Regions from separate parts of the Streptomyces sp. NEAU-sy36 genome, predicted to be linked through region 2. Evidence: riboswitches for the same ligand, from Rfam matches in the RefSeq annotation. Region 2 holds a riboswitch; each other region holds the start of a gene.

The links. Region 2 has a riboswitch for cyclic di-AMP ahead of HZZ00_RS02815 (transglycosylase family protein). Riboswitches for the same ligand answer to the same signal wherever they lie in the genome.
Region 1: linked by a shared signal. The riboswitch ahead of HZZ00_RS33810 (transglycosylase SLT domain-containing protein) and the one ahead of HZZ00_RS02815 (transglycosylase family protein) in region 2 are both predicted to bind cyclic di-AMP.
Region 3: linked by a shared signal. The riboswitch ahead of HZZ00_RS35830 (M23 family metallopeptidase) and the one ahead of HZZ00_RS02815 (transglycosylase family protein) in region 2 are both predicted to bind cyclic di-AMP.
Region 4: linked by a shared signal. The riboswitch ahead of HZZ00_RS28090 (M23 family metallopeptidase) and the one ahead of HZZ00_RS02815 (transglycosylase family protein) in region 2 are both predicted to bind cyclic di-AMP.

Annotation. Positions count from the first base shown of each region.
Region 1 is NZ_CP058977.1:7,706,516-7,711,574, reverse strand. Features, by position in the region: gene fahA (fumarylacetoacetase) at 1-426, opposite strand, end outside; gene HZZ00_RS33815 (HAD family hydrolase) at 720-1,532, shown strand; gene HZZ00_RS33810 (transglycosylase SLT domain-containing protein) at 1,563-2,048, opposite strand; cyclic di-AMP (ydaO/yuaA leader) riboswitch at 2,052-2,291, opposite strand; gene HZZ00_RS33805 (polyprenyl synthetase family protein) at 2,793-3,803, shown strand; gene HZZ00_RS33800 (outer membrane lipoprotein carrier protein LolA) at 4,098-5,059, shown strand, end outside.
Region 2 is NZ_CP058977.1:618,764-623,822, reverse strand. Features, by position in the region: gene HZZ00_RS02830 (DUF501 domain-containing protein) at 1-131, opposite strand, end outside; gene HZZ00_RS02825 (septum formation initiator family protein) at 178-654, opposite strand; gene eno (phosphopyruvate hydratase) at 780-2,060, opposite strand; gene HZZ00_RS02815 (transglycosylase family protein) at 2,380-3,117, opposite strand; cyclic di-AMP (ydaO/yuaA leader) riboswitch at 3,122-3,291, opposite strand; gene HZZ00_RS02810 (transglycosylase family protein) at 3,475-4,551, opposite strand; gene HZZ00_RS02805 (cytochrome P450) at 4,759-5,059, opposite strand, start outside.
Region 3 is NZ_CP058977.1:8,141,588-8,146,646, forward strand. Features, by position in the region: gene HZZ00_RS35820 (PrsW family intramembrane metalloprotease) at 1-312, shown strand, start outside; gene HZZ00_RS35825 (aldo/keto reductase) at 340-1,284, opposite strand; gene HZZ00_RS35830 (M23 family metallopeptidase) at 1,358-2,404, opposite strand; cyclic di-AMP (ydaO/yuaA leader) riboswitch at 2,412-2,580, opposite strand; tRNA gene HZZ00_RS35835 (tRNA-Met) at 2,891-2,964, opposite strand; gene HZZ00_RS35840 (dihydrofolate reductase family protein) at 3,031-4,164, opposite strand; gene HZZ00_RS35845 (hypothetical protein) at 4,401-4,574, shown strand; gene HZZ00_RS35850 (DUF2637 domain-containing protein) at 4,585-5,059, shown strand, end outside.
Region 4 is NZ_CP058977.1:6,452,498-6,457,556, reverse strand. Features, by position in the region: gene HZZ00_RS28095 (pitrilysin family protein) at 1-1,279, shown strand, start outside; cyclic di-AMP (ydaO/yuaA leader) riboswitch at 1,491-1,653, shown strand; gene HZZ00_RS28090 (M23 family metallopeptidase) at 1,666-2,409, shown strand; gene HZZ00_RS28085 (GntR family transcriptional regulator) at 2,648-3,334, shown strand; gene HZZ00_RS28080 (HPr family phosphocarrier protein) at 3,679-3,960, opposite strand; gene HZZ00_RS28075 (bifunctional GNAT family N-acetyltransferase/acetate--CoA ligase family protein) at 4,139-5,059, shown strand, end outside.

The DNA of each region.
Region 1 (5,059 bases), 7.1 Mb from region 2:
CGGGGTGAGGGAGTCCGGGGCGTCCGGGCGGAAGATCTTGCCGACGTTGCGGGCGTGGTTCTCCGAGGCGTAGAAGTCGACGTAGTCCGCGACCTCGAAGGGCAGGTGCAGGTCCACCTCGGACAGCGGGTGGAAGAGCGGCTCCAGGGTCTCGCGGTGCGCGGGGTCGGTGACCCAGGAGGTGATCGCGGCGCGCACCTCGGACCAGGCGGCGCGGCCCGCCGCGAGCAGTGGGTTGAGGGTGGGGCGGGCGAGCAGCGCGTGGTGCGGCGAGCCCAGGGCGGCGGCCGCGGCGCCCGCGTCGAGGACCTGGTCCCCGAGCCGGACGCCGACCCGGCGCTCCCGGCTGCCGGAGGGCGAGAACACGCCATAGGGAAGGTTGTGCGGACCGAAGGGGTCGCCCTCGGGGACGTCGAAGGGGGGCATGGGGTACTGCCTCGCTCTCATCCGGGCCATGCATGGCGCTGTTCCATGTGGTCGGCCACACGTTACGGCCGCGACGCGCCTCTTGGGCAGTGCCCGCCGGGGGCGCCCCGGCCGCGCCCCGGCCGGCCGGGCCGGGCCCCCGGACCGTGCCGCGCGCCCGGCGGCACATCCGGCCGCGGCCCGCGGCAGGTCCCCATCAGGGGCGCCACGGCGCGCACTTGGGGGCGGTCGGCACGCAAGTACGCGCGACGACGGATGAGTCGGCGGAGTCGCGGGATCCGTATTCTCTGCTCATGGCACCCTCCCCCGCGTACGCACTGATCGCCACCGACCTGGACGGGACGCTGCTGCGCGGCGACGACACCGTCTCCGAGCGCACGCTCTCGGCGCTCGCGCGGGCGGCCCGGACCGGCGCCCGGCACCTGGTGGTGACCGGCCGTCCGGCCCCCAGAGTGCGGCCGCTGCTGGCGGCCCTCGGCTGCACGGGGCTCGCGGTGTGCGGGCAGGGGGCGCAGGTCTACGACGCCGGGGCCGACCGCCTGCTGTGGTCGGTGCGGCTCGACCGGGAGCAGGCCGAGGCCGCGCTCGGCAAGATCGAGGCCGAGGTGGGGCAGGTGTACGCGGCCGTCGACCAGGACGGGGTGGAGGGGCTCACGCTGATCGAGCCGGGCTACCGGATGCCCCATCCGACGCTGCCCGCGGTGCGGGTGGGCCGGCGCGACGATCTGTGGGGGGCGCCGATCAGCAAGGTGCTGCTGCGCCACGCCACCCTGTCCGACGACGAGTTGGCGGCGGTGGCGCGCTCGGTGGTGGGGCCGCTGGCCACGGTCACCATGTCGGGTCCGGGGACGGTGGAGCTCCAGCCGTGCGGGGTGACCAAGGCGACCGGTCTGGCGCTGGCCGCCGAGCGGCTCGGTGTCGCCGCGGAACGCTCGCTGGCCTTCGGCGACATGCCCAACGACGTCCCGATGTTCCGGTGGGCGGCGCACGGGGTCGCCATGGCCGACGCCCATCCGGAGCTGAAGGCGGTGGCCGACGAGGTCACCACGTCGAACGAGGACGACGGCATCGCCGTCGTCCTCGAAAGACTGTTCCCGGCGGGTTGACGGGGTGCCGTCGACCCGGGCGGGCGCCGGTCAGTAGGCGCTGTTGACGTTGTCCATGGAGCCGTAGCGGTGGGCCGCGTAGTTGCAGGCGGCGGTGATGTTGGCGACCGGGTCGTAGATGTTCCAGGAGGTTCCGGCCACGTGGTACGCGTTGAAGGTCGGGTCGATCACCTGGAGCAGGCCCTTGGACGGGATGCCCTTGGCGGCGTTGGAGTCCCACAGGTTGATGGCGTTCGGGTTGCCCGAGGACTCGCGCATGATGTTGCGGTAGATGCCGTTGTAGGAGCCCGGGATGCCCTTCTGGCTCATGATCGCCAGGGACTCGCGGATCCAGCCGTCGAGGTTGTTCGGGTACCCGGCGGTGGTGACGGAGGCCGAGGTGGTGGCGGTGGCCGCGGAGGCGCTGGCGGCCCCCACGAGCGGCATGGCGATCACGGCGGCGCCGGTGCCGGCGACGGCGAGCATACGGACGACGCGGTTGGTGCGGGTGCGGCGCGACTGAACGGCAGCAGGCATGGGGACGTTCCTCTCCTACGCCTGCGAGGTGAGCTGTCGGGTTCGGGCGGGGAGGTGCCCGGCCGTGCCCCGCGAGAGGCACGGCTTAACCCCAAGCCGACCCGGTGCGACCGCGTGTCGCGGCATGCGCTGCGTCACGTGTGTCGTCCGGTCCGGCGACTTACCTGGGTCCCCCGCTCCTGCCGTACGAATGAGTTCGTTGATGGGTGTACGGGCGGCGGCAGGATTCGGCGTCCGCCCGATGGGTCGGGAACGTATGCGAGAGCACATGTCGGGAACAAGTGCCGGATTCATCCGATGAGGCATTTGACCTTGATCATTAGCCTATGGGGTACTTGATCCTTTGCGATTGCCAACGTTCAACTCGCTTGCCGGGCAAGGCGATAGGGGGTCCCGGGTGGCCGGCCGGCGGCAGGGGGCGGGTGTGGCCCAATTCACCAAATGGCAAACTGTGTTAAATCGGGCATGGGGGATTCCCGGCATTCGTCCCCCGGTGGGGTGGCGCGGATGCTCCGCTCACCTCGGGGCTCGCGACGAAGCTCGGATTTTCCTGTTAAGTCGAGAAATGTCTGTTCTTCTCATCCGATCGAAGGGGTGCCGGATGTGCTCCGATACCGCCCGGGCTGGACGGGTGGGCGCTATCGGTGATCGAAACCGGACCGGATACGCTGACTTGAGTGATGGCAGCGACCTATCGACAAACCGTGTAATCGCCAGCAGACACCAGCAGACAGGAGACCCCTCGTGACCGTCGTCGGGCCGTTCGGGCTGAGCGTGCGGGACCAGGCTCTCGAAGCCGATGTCCAGGCCGGATTGGCGGCTGTCGAGGAAGGCCTGCTAGAGGCCACCAAGAGCGAGGTCCCGTTCATCACCGGGGCCGCGCAGCACCTCGTACGGGCCGGCGGGAAGCGGTTCAGGCCGCTGCTCGTGATGCTCGCGGCGCAGTTCGGCGACCCCTACGCGCCCGGAGTGGTGCCGTCGGCCGTGGTGGTGGAGCTGACCCACCTCGCCACGCTGTACCACGACGACGTCATGGACGAGGCCGCCGTACGCCGGGGCGTGGACAGCGCCAACACCCGCTGGGGCAACTCCGTCGCGGTCCTCACCGGCGACTTCCTCTTCGCCCGCGCCTCCCAGATCCTCGCCGACCTCGGCCCCGAGGCGGTCCGGGTGCAGGCCCTCGCGTTCGAACGGCTGGTCACCGGCCAGATCCTGGAGACCGCGGGCCCCACCGACGGCCGTGACCCGGTGGAGCACTACCTGGACGTGCTCGCCGGCAAGACGGGCTCCCTGGTGGCGGTCTCCTGCCGGTTCGGCGCGATGATGTCCGGCGCCGACGAGACGGTCGTGGACGTGCTCACCCAGTACGGCGAGCGGCTCGGCGTGGCCTTCCAGCTCGCCGACGACTACCTGGACATCGCCTCCGACTCCCACGAGTCCGGCAAGACCCCCGGCACCGACCTGCGCGAGGGCATCGCGACCCTCCCCGTGCTCCGGCTGCGCGAGCGCGCCGCCCGGCTCGGCCTGCCGGAGGACATCGCCCTGTGCGAGCTGCTGGACTCCGACCTCAGCGACGACGCCCGGCACGCCGAGGCGCTGACCGCGCTGCGCGCCCACCCGGCACTGGAGCAGGCCCGCCGGGACACCGTGCGCTACGCCGAGGAGGCACGCGCCGCGCTGGCGCCGCTGCGCGAGTGCGACGCCAAGGTCGCGCTGATCGAGCTGTGCGACGCGGTGGTGCACCGCACCGGGTGACCGGCCGGTCCGGTGGACGCCGGGGACCGACCCGTCCGGCGCCCACCGGGTGGCCGTGCCCGCCCGGGTGCTCCATCCTGCCCATAGGGATCCGTTCGAGCCCCTAGGGGTGTCCCTTGCGTGTCATACCGCAGTCGTACGCCGAGTTGCCTCCGTGGTCTGACGATTCCTCAGCGCGGATTTGGTCGTATGGACACCACGGACATCACCACTCCTCACCGATTCGGGTGAGACCGGCGGCTCGGGTGGACCAGCGTGAGAGCAGCCGCCGCCGACGACGGAGGTAAGGCACACATGGCACCGTACGAATCCGACGACGCACAGGGCGCCGACCGGGCCGAGGAAGCGCGCTCGGGCCGCCGCAGGGCCGCCCGGTACGCCGTCCCGGTCGCGGTGGTGGGGGTGGCGGCGGCCACGATCGGGCTGGTCCCGGCCCTCGCCGACTCCGGCGACCCCGACCTGCCCCGGATCACCGCCCAGCAGCTCATCCAGAAGATCGCCGCGTCCGACGTGCAGCGGCTGTCCGGCACCGTGAAGGTCGGCACCGACCTGGGCCTGCCCGACCTCGGAGGCCTGGAGAGCGGCCTCACCTCCGGCATGACCCGCGGCGCGGGGTCCGGTCCCGCCGACCCGCAGTCCCGCCTCACCGAGCTGGTCACCGGCACGCACACCCTGCGCGTCGCCGCCGACGGCCCCGACCGGCAGAAGCTGACGCTCGTCGAGCAGGGCGCCGAGTACAGCGTCATCCACAACGGCAAGGACGTCTGGGGTTACGACAGCAAGAGCAACCAGGTCTCCCACGGCACCGCGCCGGCCGGCCAGGACCGGCGGGCCGAGCCCCCGGCCACGCCCAAGGACTTCGCCGACGAGGCCCTGAAGTCGGTGGACGACACCACGTCCGTGACCGTCGACGGCACCGCCCACGTAGCCGGGCGCGACGCCTACAAGCTGCTGATCAAGCCCCGGCAGTCCGGCACCACGGTCGGCGCGATCAGCATCGCGGTGGACGCCAGGACGGGCATGCCGCTGAAGTTCACGCTGACCCCGAAGAGCGGCGGCGCCGCGGTGCTCGACGCGGGCTTCACCGAGGTCTCCTTCGCCCGCCCGGCCGCCTCGGCCTTCGCCTTCACCCCGCCGAAGGGCGCGAAGGTCACCGAGCGCGAGGACGCGCCGGGCAAGGGCGCGCAGCGGCCCGGCAAGGGGCTGGAGGGTATCCGGGGCAAGGGTCTGGAAGGCGCCGCGGGACCGACCGTCCT
Region 2 (5,059 bases):
GGCTGGCCGCACGGGCAGCGGTGTGCGATGGCCCGCAGGCCCCGCGGGGGTCGGCCCAGCTGCTGCTTGAACGCCTCGACGTCCGCGTCGGTGGGCTCGGTGCGCGGAGTGGGCGGCGGAGGGGTTTCCATGACTGCTTTCAGACTGGCTTTCTGTGGGTCACCGGCACGGGGCCGGTCACTGGTCGGAGGCGTCGGACTTGTCGACCCCGTCCCAGATGTTGGTGTACCAGGGCCGGTGGGCGGCCCTCAGGTCGGCGCGGGACTGCCGGGCCGCGCCCGGATCGATGACCACGTACCCGGTCTCGCCGGGCTTCACATAGTGCAGCCGCTTGCGGATCTGCTGCTCGGCGTAGGCGTCGTCCTGCCAGCGGGCCTTGAGGTCGCGCAGCTGTTCGACGCGTTGCCGGGCCTCGGTCTCCTGCCGCTGGAGATCGGAGATCTGGGCGCGCTGGGAGACGTACTGCCGCATCGGGTAGGCCAGGGCGACGACCAGCGAGCACAGCACCAGCGCGAGCAGCGCCGCCCGGCCGGTCAGCCGCGAGCGGCGGGCCTGCCGTTTGGTCTGCGAGCGGTAGACCCGGGCCGCCGTCTGCTCGCCCAGCAGCCGCAGTCTGGTCGTGGTGGAGAAACGGTCCCGGTCCTTGACGGCCATGTCGGCTCTCCGCCTCCCCTTTCACACGTGCGTACGTCCCCGGACACGGTACGGGACCGGGTACGGGGACGTACGTACGACTGGCCAAGTCCCGGCCCGGAGCGGGTCGGGACCGGCCGGGTGGATCAGCCCTTGAAGCGCGGGAAGGCGCTGCGGCCGGCGTACACCGCGGCGTCGTCCAGGATCTCCTCGATGCGCAGCAGCTGGTTGTACTTGGCGACGCGCTCGGAGCGGGCCGGGGCGCCGGTCTTGATCTGGCCGCAGTTGGTGGCGACGGCCAGGTCGGCGATGGTGACGTCCTCGGTCTCGCCGGAGCGGTGCGACATCATGCACTTGAAGCCGTTGCGCTGGGCCAGCTCGACGGCGTCCAGGGTCTCGGTCAGCGAGCCGATCTGGTTGACCTTGACCAGCAGGGCGTTGGCGGTGCCCTCCTCGATGCCGCGGGCGAGGCGCTCGGGGTTGGTGACGAACAGGTCGTCGCCGACCAGCTGGACCTTGTCGCCGAGCTTGTCGGTGATGACCTTCCAGCCGGCCCAGTCGTCCTCGAACAGCGGGTCCTCGATGGAGACCAGCGGGTAGGCCGCCACCAGCTCCTCGTAGTACTCCGTCATCTCGGCGGCGGAGCGCTCCTTGCCCTCGAAGAGGTACTTGCCGTCCTTGTAGAACTCGGAGGCGGCGACGTCGAGCGCCAGGGCGATCTGCTCGCCGGGGGCGTAGCCGGCCTCCTTGATGGCCTCCAGGATGAGGTCCAGGGCCTCGCGGTTGGAGCCCAGGTTCGGCGCGAAGCCGCCCTCGTCGCCGAGGCCGGTGGCCAGGCCCTTGTTCTTCAGGACCTTCTTCAGGGTGTGGTAGACCTCGGCACCCCAGCGCAGCGCCTCGGAGAAGGACTCCGCGCCGATCGGGGCGATCATGAACTCCTGGATGTCCACGTTGGAGTCGGCGTGCGAGCCGCCGTTCAGGATGTTCATCATCGGCACCGGCAGCAGGTGCGCGTTGGGGCCGCCCAGGTAGCGGAAGAGCGGCAGGTCGGACGCCTCGGAGGCGGCGTGCGCGACGGCCAGGGAGACGCCGAGGATGGCGTTGGCGCCGAGCGAGCCCTTGTTGTCGGTGGCGTCCAGGTCGAACATGGCCTGGTCGATCAGCCGCTGCTCGGTGGCGTCGTAGCCGACCAGCTCCGGGCCGATCTGCTCGATGACGGCGAGGACGGCCTTCTCGACGCCCTTGCCCTGGTAACGGTTGGGGTCACCGTCGCGCAGCTCGATGGCCTCGAAGGCGCCGGTGGAGGCGCCGGACGGGACGGCGGCACGGCCGGTGCTGCCGTCGTCGAGGCCGACCTCGACCTCGACCGTGGGGTTGCCTCGGGAGTCCAGGATTTCCCGGGCTACGACGACGTCGATGGACGGCACGAGCATCTCCTTCTTGGATGTGACGCTGGAAGTGCGGGGCGGTCTGCCTTACGGCTGTGCCTTGCGACTAGAGCCTAACCGTCCAGGGGTCGTCGGCCACCGACCGACCGTCCCGTGGACGGGAGGGACATGCAGACGGTACCCATTGTTCACCCGCGGAACAAAGGGGTTGCCGGATGAGACCCGGTTGAAGAGTGGGGAAACGAACGACCCCGCCCCGGCGCGTACGGGGGAGAACGCGCCGGGGCGGGGAGCCCGTGGGGACGGGGGCGGACCCTTGGGGGCGGGCCCGCCGGGCGGGGCCGTCAGCCGCCGGGGGTCACTTCAGGTGCAGCTGCTGGCCCGGGTAGATGAGGTCGGCGTTGTCGACGATGTCCTTGTTCAGCTCGAACAGCTTGTGCCAGCCGCCGGCCACGTGGTGCTTCGCCGCGATGGTGCTGAGGGTGTCACCGGTGACGACCTTGTACTCGCCGTCGCCCTTCTTGACCTTCTTGCCGGTCGGGGTGGTGACGGTCTTGCCCGCGCCGCTCGCGGAGGAGCCGGTGGAGCCGCCCGTGGACTTGCCCGTGGTGGACGGGGCCGTGCGCTGGGTGGAGCGGGTGGCGGCCTGCTCGTCGCCGGAGCGGGTGGAGGTGCCCGTGTGCGACGAGGAGGAGCCGGAGCCGGACGCGGAGCCGTTGTACGGGGTGCCCGACAGGCCCGTGCCGCAGACCGGCCAGGCGCCCTTGCCCTGCGCGGCCAGCACCTTCTCGGCGACGGCTATCTGCTGCGCCTTGCCGGCCTTGTCGGCGGTGGGGGCGTAGGCGGTGCCGCCGTACGCGGCCCAGGTGGAGGCGGAGAACTGCAGACCGCCGTAGTAGCCGTTGCCGGTGTTGATGGACCAGTTGCCGCCGGACTCGCACTGGGCGACCGCGTCCCACTGGGAGGCGGTGGCGGCGGAGGCGTTGCCGGCCGCCATCAGCGGGGCGGCGACGGCGGCACCGGTGACACCGGCGAGCGTGACGGCGCGAACGGCCTTGGACGGACGACGGTGCTTGCCCTTGCCGGAAAACAGCATGGAACGATCCCCTCACCGACGCCTGCGAGGTGAGCTGTCGGGTTCGGGCCGGTTGAGTTGCCCGGCCACCCCTCCCCTGGGAGGCGTGGCTTCACCCCAAGCCGGTCCGGCATCAACTGCCGGGCCCGGCGCTTACCTTGGGTCCCCCGCTCCTGCCTGCGGCGCTTGACGCGACGACTGTTCCCGGGCAGCCGCTGGCAGGATTAGGCGTTGCGGCCGCCGGGGCTCGTGGTGACGAGCGGCCTCGACCGTAGCCACGTGATCCGCGGAATTTCAAAGACGATCAGGGCTTCTGAGACTCATCCCACACTTTCACCAAACCGGACATTTGACGATCAAGTGGGGCGTCAACTCGCCCTAGCGGGCGTCCGTTTCGTCACCGACTTTCAGGGTCTGACCGGCGGTGATGTGATTCGGGTCGGCGCCCACGACCTTCTTGTTCACGGCGTAGAGCGCGTGCCATCCGCCGTGCACGTCAAGGGAGTCGGCGATGGTGCTCAGCGAGTCGCCGTCGCGGACGGTGTACGTGTCCGGTTCGCGGGAGGCGTGCCGCCCGGAGTCGGTGCCGTCCTGTCCGGTCGCCGTGCTTTCGTCCGCGGTGCCGCCGCGGTGCCGTCCGCCGCCGAGGGCTCCGGTGTCGACCAGGTTCCAAGAGCCGACGTCCTGGCGGGAATTGTCCGGGTCGCCGGTGGTCGGGGCGGGCGTGACCGTGCCCGCGGGTGCCGAGGGGGCGGTGGGGTCCGGGGCGGGGCCGCCGCCGGTATCGCCGGCGCCGCCGGAGCCGTGGGAGGCGCCCGGGTGCGGGGCCGCGTGCTTGCCGGTGTGCTTGCCGGTGCCGGTGCCGGAGGACGGGGCGGTGGACGGGTCGGCGGAGGAGGCGCTGCCGGTGCCGTCGTGGGTGCCGCCGCCGGAACCCTTGCCGGATCCGCTCGGGGTGGCGTCCTGGCCGCCGCCCGGGGTGCCGGAGGGCGTCGACGCGTCGGGCAGGCCGGAGGGGTCGGTCGTGCCCTCGTCCTGGCCCTTGCCGCCGACGCCCGGATCGACGTCCACCGAGCCGGAGTTGGGGGTCAGCCCGGACAGCAGGGCGCAGGTGGCCCAGGGCAGGGTGCCCTTGTCGGCGAGGATCTTCTCGGCCACGGCGATCTGCTGCGAGCGGCTGGCCTGGTCGGCGCTGGAGGCGTACTGGGTGCCGCCGTAGTGGATCCAGTCGTCCTGGGATATCTGGAGGCCGCCGTAGTAGCCGTTGCCGGTGTCGGCGCTCCAGGAGCCGCCGCTCTCGCAACCGGCGACCTTGTCCCAGGTGGTGCCGTCGGCCGCGTGGGCGCTCGCGGCGCCGAGCAGCGGGATGGCGATGGCGGAGCCGGTCACGCCGGCCGCGACGAGGAGGGCCGGAGCCTGACGGGGGCGGCGGTGACGACCGTTCCCGGAGATCATGCGGAAGCCTTTCGTGCGACTGCGGGGGCCGGCGCGGCGGGTGGTGCCGGTTCGCCACGCTGAGGGGTGAACGTAGCCGCACTCGATCACTTGTCACAAGTTCATGCCGCGCGGATCACGCGAAGATCACAGCGTGGGGCGTTCACCCTTCGCTCCGTCACACACCCTTCTCCCGGAACGGAACGGACCCCTCCGTTTCGGTCCGCGTCATCGGCCTCCCGGCGGCGTGAACTCCACGGGCAGGGTGCGCAGACCGCGCATGATGAGCCCGCCGCGCCAGCGCAGGTCGGCCGGGTCGGCGGCCAGCCGCAGGTCGGGCAGCCGGGTGAAGAGGGTGGCCAGCGCGCTCTGGCCCTCCAGCCGGGCGAGCGGGGCGCCGAGGCAGTAGTGGATGCCGTGGCCGTAGCCGAGGTGCTGGTTGTCCCGGCGGCCGAGGTCCAGTACGTCCGGGTCGGCGAACCGTTCCGGGTCCCGGTCGGCGGCGGCCAGTACGACGAGCACCGGGTCG
Region 3 (5,059 bases), 7.5 Mb from region 2:
GCGCTGCTGCGGCGGCGGGGGCGGCGCGGCCGGGCCGGCGCCGGCTTCGTCGCCCGCGAGCGGGAGCTGCTGGACGAGCTGTGGCAGCGCCGGGACGCGGCCCGGCCCGCGCTGGAGTACGCGGCCCGCACGGCGGCCCCGGCACCGACGGCCTGGGCCCCGGCGCCGTACGACCAGGGGTACGGACCGGGGTGGGGCGGACCCGGATACGGATACGGCGGCCCCGGACAGGGCGGTCCCGCGTACGGCGGGCCCGGGTACGGCTACCCGGCGGCACCGTACGCCACGTCGTACAACCCGTACCGGACCTGACGCCGCAGGGGAGCCCGCAGCGGCCGGTTACGCCGAGGCGTCCGTCAGCCTCCTCAGCTCGTCGTCCGTCAGCTTCAGCTCGCCGACGCCCAGCAGGGCCGGGAGCTGGTCCAGCGTGCGCGCCGAGGCGATCGGGGCGGTGATCGTCGGCTGGGCGGCCAGCCAGGCGAGGGCGACGGTGGCGTGCGGTGCCTCGTGGGCGGCGGCGATCTCGTCGAGGGCGGCGAGTACCTTCTGGCCGCGCTCGGTCTCCGCGTACTCCGCGGCCCGGTTGGCGCGGGCGCTGTCCACCTGCCGGCCGGGACGGTACTTGCCGGTCAGGAAGCCCGCGGCGAGGGCGAAGTACGGCACGGAGGACAGGCCCTCACGGGCGACGAGGTCCTGGAGCGGGCCCTCGTAGGTGTCGCGGGAGACCAGGTTGTAGTGGGGCTGGACCGCCACGTAGCGGGCCAGGCCCTCTCGGGCGGAGAAGTCCAGGGACTCCCGCAGCCGCTCGGCGCTGATGTTGGACGCGGCGATCTGCCGCACCTTGCCGGCCTTCACCAGCTCGTCCAGGGCGCCGATGATCTCCTCCACCGGCACGTCGGGCCGGTCGAAGTGGGTGTAGTAGAGGTCGATGTAGTCGGTGCCCAGGCGGGCGAGGGAGGCGTCGGCGGCGGCCTTGATGTTGGCCGCGGACAGGCCCTGGTACTGCGGGTGCTGGCTGACCTTGGTGGCGACGACGACGTCGGAGCGGTTGCCGCGGGCCTTGAGCCACTTGCCGATGACGGTCTCGGACTCGCCGCCCTGGTGGCCCTCCACCCAGGCGCTGTAGACGTCGGCCGTGTCGACGAAGTTGCCGCCCGCGGCCGTGTAGGCGTCCAGGACGGCGAAGGATGCCTGTTCGTCCGCGGTCCAGCCGAACACGTTGCCGCCCAGGCAGAGCGGGAAGACCTCAAGGTCGCTGGAGCCCAGTGTGCGCAGAGAAGTCATGCTCTACGACAACACCGGCGGCGGGTGATCGCATTCCACCGCCGGTCCGCGGTCCCCGCGGGGACCGGTGTGCTCAGGGGTTGAGGCCCTTGTCGCGCAGCCAGGGCGCCGGGTCGACGCCGGTGGCCTGCCCGCCCGGGTGGACCTCCAGGTGCAGGTGCGGTCCGGTGACGTTGCCGGTGGCGCCGACCCGGCCGATGACCTCGCCGGTGGTGACCTTCTGGCCGACCGAGACGTTGATCGAGGACTGGTGGCAGAACCACAGCTCGGTGCCGTCGTCCAGGGTGAGGACGGTGCGGTAGCCGTAGGCGCCGGCCCAGCCGGCCTGGGTGATGGTGCCGCCGTGGACGGCCTTGATCAGGGTGCCGGTGGGGGCGGCGAAGTCGAGGCCGGTGTGGTAGCCGGAGGACCACATGGCGCCGGGCTGCCCGAAGGTGCCGGTGATCGTGTACGAGACGACCGGCAGCGTGTACTGCTTGGCCAGTTCGGCCAGCCGCTTGGCCTCGGCGGCCTTCTTGGCGTCGGCCTCGGCCCGCTGCTTGGCGGCGGCGGCCTTGTCGGCGGCCTCCTTCTCCGCCTTGGCGGCCGCCGCGTCGCTCTGCTGCTGGGCGGCGGCGACCATGGCGGCGGTGGCCTTGCTGTCGGCCTGGCCCTGCTGCTGCTCGGCCTGGGCCATGATCCGGTTGCGCAGGGCCTCGCCGGCGCCCGTGTGCGTGCCGTCCTGGGTGCTCTGCCCGATGCCGGTGAGCGCGGTGTCGGTGACCTGGTGCTTCTCGGCGGAGTCGTCGCCGAGGAGGTGCTCCACGGAGGACAGGTGCGGCACCGAGACGGACGGCAGGTCCGGCATGGAGAGGGAGACCGGGGCCTTGCCGGGGTTGGCGCTGGCGATGCCGCCCGCGCCGACGGCGGCGATCACACCGACGCCGAGGACGGTGGAGCTGCGCGCGAAGCCGCCGCGCTGCTTGGCGACGCGGTGCCGGCCGCGGACCGGGGCGACGGACTCCTCGGTGGGGTTCCACTCCTCCCAGGAGCCCTCGCCCTCGGGTCCGGGGCCGAACGGCTCGGAATCGCGTTGAGCGGGCACGAAGGGGGCTTGTGGGGCAGGCCGGTTGGACGCCACGGGGGCGTGCTCCTTTCCTTCCTCCGCCTACCGGGTTAGCTGACGGGTTCGGAGCAGGAAGGTCTCCTACGCGCGTATACCGGCCGTGGACTCGCTGAGTTCACGACGGTGTCCGCGTGATTCACCCCAAGGTGGTGGTTCCCCGGTTCCCTTGCGGGATTCGGCGCGTGCGCACGGAGCCGTCTCGGGTGACGGCTGGGACGACCGCGCTGCGTTATCGAACGTTAATAGACCCGGCCGTCACTTTCCAAGCCGTTCGGCTTGATCATTACGCCTCCGGGGCGTGGACTTACCGCCCAAGGAGCTGTCAATCCGGGCGAGTTGGCCGGTGTTCAGGAGTCATCGGGTTTTTGATGGTGACTCAGTTGTTATGCGTACGGCGGTCGCACGGTCACCGTGGGTGACGCGCCGTACGGGGGCCGTGGACCCGTCGGAAAACACTCAGGGCCGGAATCCAGATCATGGATTCCGGCCCTGAGTCTTCAGTAGCGGGGACAGGATTTGAACCTGCGACCTCTGGGTTATGAGCCCAGCGAGCTACCGAGCTGCTCCACCCCGCGTCGGTGATTCCAGTGTACGCCATGTTCGGGGTGCCCAGCACACGGCTTTGCGGCGGGCCGTCCGGCTCAGCCGAGCAGATGCCGGTTCGGGGCCTTGGCGAGGGCCTCGTACGCGGGCAGGACGACGACCTCGGCGCCCCCGCGGACCAGCACACCGGTGCCGTCGGCGCCCGCGACGAAGGTGTCGGGCTCCCGCCAGGCGGTCACCACCCGGCGCACCCCGGACCGCAGGATCAGCTCGGAGCAGGGCGCGGGGCGGGAGGCGCGGCGGGCGCAGGGCTCCAGGCTGCTGTAGACGGTGGCGCCGGGCAGCCGCGGGTCGGCGGGGTCGATCTTGGCGAGCGCCGCCTCCTCGGCGTGCACCACGGGGTCGTCCCCTTCCCGGGAGTGGCCGCGGGCCAGCTCGGTGCCGTCGGCGGCGACCACGACCGCGCCGACGCTGAAGGCCGTCCCGGAGGGCGGGCACAGGGCGGCCAGCTCGCAGGCGGTGCGCAGCCAGTGCCGGTCGGCGGCGGCGGGCAGCGGGCCGGTGCCGGGCGCGGTGGGCTCGTAGCGCATCAGGACGACGTCCTCGATCCGCCGGGTCTCCACCAGGCGCAGCCGTCCCTCCTGGTAGCGGCCGGGCCCGAACAGCCGCGGGGCCCGTGGGTCGCCGACGATCAGCGGTGCGACCGCCAGCTGGAGCTCGTCGGCCAGCCCCTGCCGCAGGAGCTGGGTGTGCACGGTGCCCCCGCCCTCCACCATCAGCCGGCCGACCCCGCGCTCGGCGCGCAGATGGCCGAGCAGGGCCCGCCAGTCGAGGTCCGGGCCGAGCGGGACGACGTCGGCGGCACCGCCGAGCAGCCGGGCGGCCCGCGCGGCGCCGCGGTCGGTCGTGTAGACGAGCTTGTCGCCCCCGGTGTGCCAGAACCGGGCGGTGGGGTCGAGGTCGCCGGTGGCGGTGACGGTGACCTTCAGCGGGTGCTCCGGCCGCCCCTCGGCGAGCCGGGCGGCACGGCGCTCGGGCGAGCCGACCAGCAGCCGGGGGTTGTCGGCGCGGATCGTGCCGGCGCCGACCAGGAGGGCGTCGGCCGAGGCCCGTACCGCGTCGACCCGGTCGAAGTCGGCCGGCCCGGACAGCAGCAGCCGCTCGGGTCCGGTGTCGTCCAGGCAGCCGTCGAGGGAGACGGCGGCGGACAGCAGGACGTACGGGTACGGCATGGACTCGGTGAAGGCTCGCTCGGTGCTCATCGGCTCAAGTGTGCGGCCCGCCGTCGCCCGGCCCGCTCCCCGGGGGCGCGCGTCCCCGGTCGTGCCCGCCGAAGGACAGCGGGCTCCCGAAACGGCATTCGTATTTTCGCCAGTTGCTGTCATACGACCGCCGGACCCCGCTTTCGAGTTACAGAAGCACCCGAATGCCCCACACCCCCTCCTCCCGAGAGGCTCGTTAGCTGACCGTGGCACGCATTGAGAGACGCACCGCGTTGAATCTCCACTCGCCGGTCACGTTCCGGCTGGAAAGCAAGGAAGGCGAGGTGTTCACCGACGGCTGCTCCGATCTCCTCGACGATTTCCTGAAGAGAATCAGTCAGCTGGAGAGTGAGTACCTGCGGGCAATGGTGAGGCTCTAGGACCCGGCCCATGGACAGGATTCACGATGAAGACGTTTTGTGTGACTATGAGTTCAGCACGCTTGAGATGCAGTGGGACCCGGTCGAAGAGCTGGCCCAGATGCTGTCCGGCGCGTCCGCCGCGAATCCCGCCCCGGCTCCGCCGCACGGCAGGTCCAGCCACCGGAAGAACCGCCGGCGCATCCGCACGGAACCCGGATCACCGCGTGAGAACCAGCGCAGCGCACACGTCACACTGCTGATCGCGACGATCTCGGTGTGCGCGATCTGCATGCTGGGCTGGTCCTTTTCCTATTCCTACGCCCAACTCCGCGCCACCGCTTCCTCGGTGCTGCCGATGCGGCTGGCACGGTGGTGGCCCCTGACCGTGTACGGACCATGGCTCGTGGCGGCGTTGTCCATTCTCCGGGCGACCGTGCAGAGCCGAAGTGCCCGGCGTTCCTGGGGAGTTCTGCTGGGTGCCTCCGCGATGGCGGTCGGCCTGT
Region 4 (5,059 bases), 5.8 Mb from region 2:
GCTGCGCTGCCACCGACCCGGCCAGCAGGTCGTCGCCGTGGAGGTGCTGCTCGACGCGCCGCTGGACGCCGAGCCGGCCGGCCTGGACGGCGTGGCCACCATCATGGCGCGGGCCTTCTCCGAGGGCACCGACCGGCACTCCGCCGAGGAGTTCGCCGCCGAGCTGGAGCGCGCGGGCGCCACCCTCGACGCGCACGCCGACCACCCCGGCGTCCGGCTCAGCCTGGAGGTCCCCGCCTCCCGCCTGGCCAAGGGCCTCGGCCTGGTAGCCGACGCGCTGCGCGCCCCCGCCTTCGCCGAGAGCGAGATCGAGCGCCTGGTCCGCAACCGCCTGGACGAGATCCCGCACGAGCTGGCCAACCCCGCCCGCCGTGCCGCCAAGGAGCTGTCCAGGGAGCTGTTCCCGGCGGCCTCGCGCATGTCCCGGCCGCGCCAGGGCACCGAGGAGACCGTCGAGAAGATCGACGCCCCCGCCGTACGCGCCTTCTACGAGCGCCATGTGCGCCCCGGCACGGCCACCGCCGTGGTGGTCGGCGACCTCACCGGCATCGACCTGGACGCGCTGCTCGCCGACACCCTGGGCGCCTGGACCGGCACGCCCGGAGAGCCCCGGCCCGTGCCGGCGGTGACGGCCGACGACACCGGACGCGTCGTCATCGTGGACCGGCCCGGCGCCGTCCAGACGCAGCTGCTCATCGGCCGGATCGGCCCCGACCGGCACGACCGGGTGTGGCCCGCCCAGGTGCTCGGCACCTACTGCCTCGGCGGCACCCTCACCTCCCGCCTGGACCGCGTGCTGCGCGAGGAGAAGGGCTACACCTACGGGGTGCGCTCCTTCGGCCAGGTCCTGCGCTCGGCCCCGGACGGCACCGGCGCGTCGATGCTCGCCATCAGCGGCTCGGTGGACACGCCCAACACCGGCCCCGCCCTCGACGACCTGTGGAAGGTGCTGCGCACCCTCGCGGCGGAGGGCCTGACCGACGCCGAGCGGGACGTCGCCGTGCAGAACCTCGTCGGGGTCGCGCCGCTGAAGTACGAGACCGCGGCGGCCGTCGCGAGCACCCTCGCCGACCAGGTCGAGCAGCACCTGCCCGACGACTTCCAGGCGACGCTGTACCGGCAACTGGCCGCCACGGGCACGGTGGAGGCGACCGCGGCCGTCGTCAACGCCTTCCCGGTGGACCGCCTGGTGACCGTCCTGGTCGGTGACGCGGCGCAGATCAAGGCGCCGGTCGAGGCGCTGGGGATCGGCGACGTCACCGTGGTGGCGGCCGAGTAACGGCACACAGGGGACGGGGCCCTGGCGACCTACGGGTCGTCAGGGCCCCTGTTGTTCCACTCTCTTCCTCAGATGTCCGAATTGGGGCGGAGGTTGCCCGTCTGCCCTGTGGGATGCGCTACAAAAACCCTGATCTGTTTGGGGATCGAGAGCCGGTCCGCTTAGCGTCATCCGGGCTGTTCGTCGGGCAGTGCGCCGCACCCGCGGCACCGGACAGTCATCGCCGAGTCCCCGTACGGCGCGAGCCAGGGGAGCCGGGGACCCACACGTCCCTGGGGTGAATCGGGCACCCGCGCGTGACGCGAGGGAGTCCGTAGGAGACCTTCCTGCTCCGAACCCGTCAGCTAACCCGGTAGGCGAGAGGGAAGGAAAGGACCAGCCACTCCATGGCGTTCATGTGCGCCACCGGGAAGCACCGCAAGCCCGGCCGGGTCAAGCGAACCACCGCCCAGGCGGCCGGTGTCGCGGCCCTGACGACCACCGGCGTCATCGGCACCCTCGCGGCCTCCCCGGCGCTCGCCGCCGAGCGCCCCGCGGAACAGACCGGCCTCACCCCCGTACTCGCCGCGAGCGACGACGTCGCCGCGCACATCGACGCGCAGGCCGCCGCCCAGCAGCGGGCCGCCGAGCGCAAGGCGGCCCAGGAGGCCGCTGCCAAGCGGGTGAAGGAGGCGCGCGAGGCGGAGGCCCGTGCCGCCCGCGAGGCCGAGCGCAAGCGGCTGAACGCCTTCGTCGCCCCGATCGCGCACTCCTACGTGTCCACCGGTTACGAGGCCAGCAGCTCGCTGTGGTCCTCCGGGTCCCACACCGGCATCGACTTCCATGCCGCCGGCGGCACCCCGGTGCACGCGGTCGGCGTCGGCACCGTCGTCTCCACCGGCTGGGGCGGGGCGTACGGCAACCAGATCGTGATCCGCATGGCCGACGGCATGTACACCCAGTACGGCCATCTGTCGTCCATCGGCGTCACGGTGGGCCAGCAGGTCACCGCCGGCCAGCAGATCGGCCTGTCCGGCGCCACCGGCAACGTCACCGGCCCGCACCTGCACTTCGAGGCGCGCACCAGCCCCGACTACGGCTCCGACGTCGACCCCGTCGCCTACCTGCGCAACCACGGCGTGAACGTCTGACCGAGCCAGCGCGACCCCGCACGGCACCCGAAGCCCCGGCCACCGAGCCGGGGCTTTCGCCTTTTCCCGCGGTGCTCCGGTGGTCCCGTGTTCCGGCGGCCCCTGTCCAAAAAATATCCCCGGATTCCGGTCCGCCGTCGGAAAAGGCGGTGCGGTGGAATAGAGTCACCGGAATAGAGTCATGGGAAAACGCGTCCGTCGTCGGCGTCGTGTCGCGGGATCAAGACGGAGGTCGGTCATGCGTATTCCGGCGCAGTCGGTGTGCACGGCGATCCGGGACGACATCGTCGCGGGCGTCCTCGAACGCGGCGGCCGTCTCACCGAGGAGGTGCTGGCCCGCCGTTACGGGGTCTCGCGCGTCCCCGTGCGCGAGGCCCTGCGTACCCTGGAGGCGGAGGGCTTCGTGGTGACGCGCCGGCACGCGGGCGCCTGTGTGGCCGAGCCGAGCGAGCAAGAGGCCGCCGACCTGCTGGAGATGCGTCTGCTCCTGGAACCGCTCGGCGCCGCCCGGGCCGCCCGGCGGCGCACCGAGGCGCATCTGAAGGTGCTGCGCGGACTGGTCAGGCTGGGGCAGGAGCGCGCCCGGCGGGGCGACGGCGAAGAACTGCGCGCACTGGACGGCTGGTTCCACGAGACGCTGGCCCAGGCCTGCGGCAGCCCCTCGCTGACCTCCACCCTCCTCCAGCTGCGCCACAAGATCGCCTGGATGTACGTGCTCGACGCGCCGCCGGACCCGGTCGGCACCTGGACGGAGCACGGCGCGATCGTGGACGCGGTGGCGCGCGGAGACGGGGCGCGCGCCCGCACGGTGACCGCGCTGCACGCCGAGCGGGCGGCGGCCGAGCACCGGCTGCGCGTGCCCGGTGGCGCCGAGCGCGTGAGGACTTCGCAACATGCCGTAAACATGTCGGGCGCACAGAATTAACACGGGTGCCGTATACAAAGGGGTGGGTATTCTACGGGCCGGTATTTCCCCTATTTCTCCGGTGCCGTGAATTGCGGACCCCGGGTGAATGGGGTGGGCGTTCCACTGTGAAAGCGCCGGAAATCGCGAATTCAGACTCGCTCGCGATGGCCGCAAGGGGGACTCGCGGGTCTTCGCCGGTCCGCCGGTCGCCGTCGTGCGGTGCGGGCGGTGGCGGGACGGCCCGCACCGTCACCCCGCCCGCGCCGAGCCGGCGGACCGGCCCGAACCGGGCGTCATGGGAGTGCGGAACCGGGCGTCGCGCCACTGCGCGGAAGCCCGGCCCCTCGAAGGCCCGATGCCGCTCAGACGGTCTCGGGCAGCTCGTCCAGTCCCTCGGCGACCAGCTTGGCCAGCCGGTCCAGGGCGGCCTCGGCGCCCTCGGCGTCGGAGGCGAGCACGATCTCCTCGCCGCCCTGGGCGCCCAGCCCCAGGACGCCGAGCATGCTGGCCGCGTTGACCGGGGTGCCACCGGCCTTGGAGATCGTCACCGGGATGCCCGAGGCCGACGCGGCCCGGACGAAGATGGAGGCGGGGCGGGCGTGGAGACCCTCGGCCCAGCCGACGTTGACGCGGCGCTCAGCCATGTGTTGCTGCCCTTCACTCTTCAGGGTTGTCTAGACCAGTCTTCCATATGGTGAACCGTGCCTGGAGAGGGGCTGCGCACCCCCTCCACCGTGCCGTCGTGACCGCACCCTCGGCCCGGCGTCCGTCCCCACAGACTGCCCCGCGCCGTTGCCGGACGCTAGCCGTACTCTGGGGCGCATGCGAACCTCGGCGGAACCGCAGGGCCGGTACGAGTACCCCGCGCACTGGGAGGCGGACGTGGTGCTGCGGGACGGGGGCACCGCCCGCATCCGGCCCATCACCGTCGACGACGCCGACCGCCTGGTCCACTTCTACGAGCAGGTGTCGGACGAGTCCAAGTACTACCGCTTCTTCGCGCCCTACCCCCGGCTGTCCGCCAAGGACGTGCACCGCTTCACCCACCACGACTTCGTCGACCGGGTGGGGCTCGCGGCCACCGTGGGCGGCGAGTTCATCGCCACGGTCCGCTACGACCGCATCGGTGCCGGCGGCACCCCCGCGTCCGCGCCCGCCGACGAGGCGGAGGTCGCCTTCCTGGTGCAGGACGCCCACCAGGGCAGGGGAGTGGCCTCCGCGCTCCTGGAGCACATCGCGGCCGTCGCCCGCGAGCGGGGCATCCGCCGCTTCACCGCCGAGGTGCTGCCCGCCAACACCAAGATGATCAAGGTCTTCACGGACGCCGGCTACACCCAGAAGCGCAGCTTCGAGGACGGCGTCGTCCGCCTGGAGTTCGACATCGAGCCCACCGACCGCTCGCTCGCCGTGCAGCGCGCCCGCGAGCAGCGCGCCGAGGCCCGCTCGGTGCAACGGCTCCTCGCCCCCGGCTCCGTCGCGGTCATCGGCGTCGGCCGCGCCCCCGGCGGGGTGGGCCGCAGCGTCCTGGCCAACATCAAGGACGGCGGGTACGCGGGCCGCCTGTACGCGGTGAACAAGGCCTTCCCCGAGGACCTGGCGGAGGTCGACGGGGTGAGCGCGTACCACTGCGTGCGGGACATCGAGGGCCCGGTGGACCTCGCCGTCGTCGCCGTACCGGCCGAGTACGTGCCCGCCGTGGTCGCCGAGTGCGGGGAACACGGCGTCCAGGGGCTCGTCGTGCTC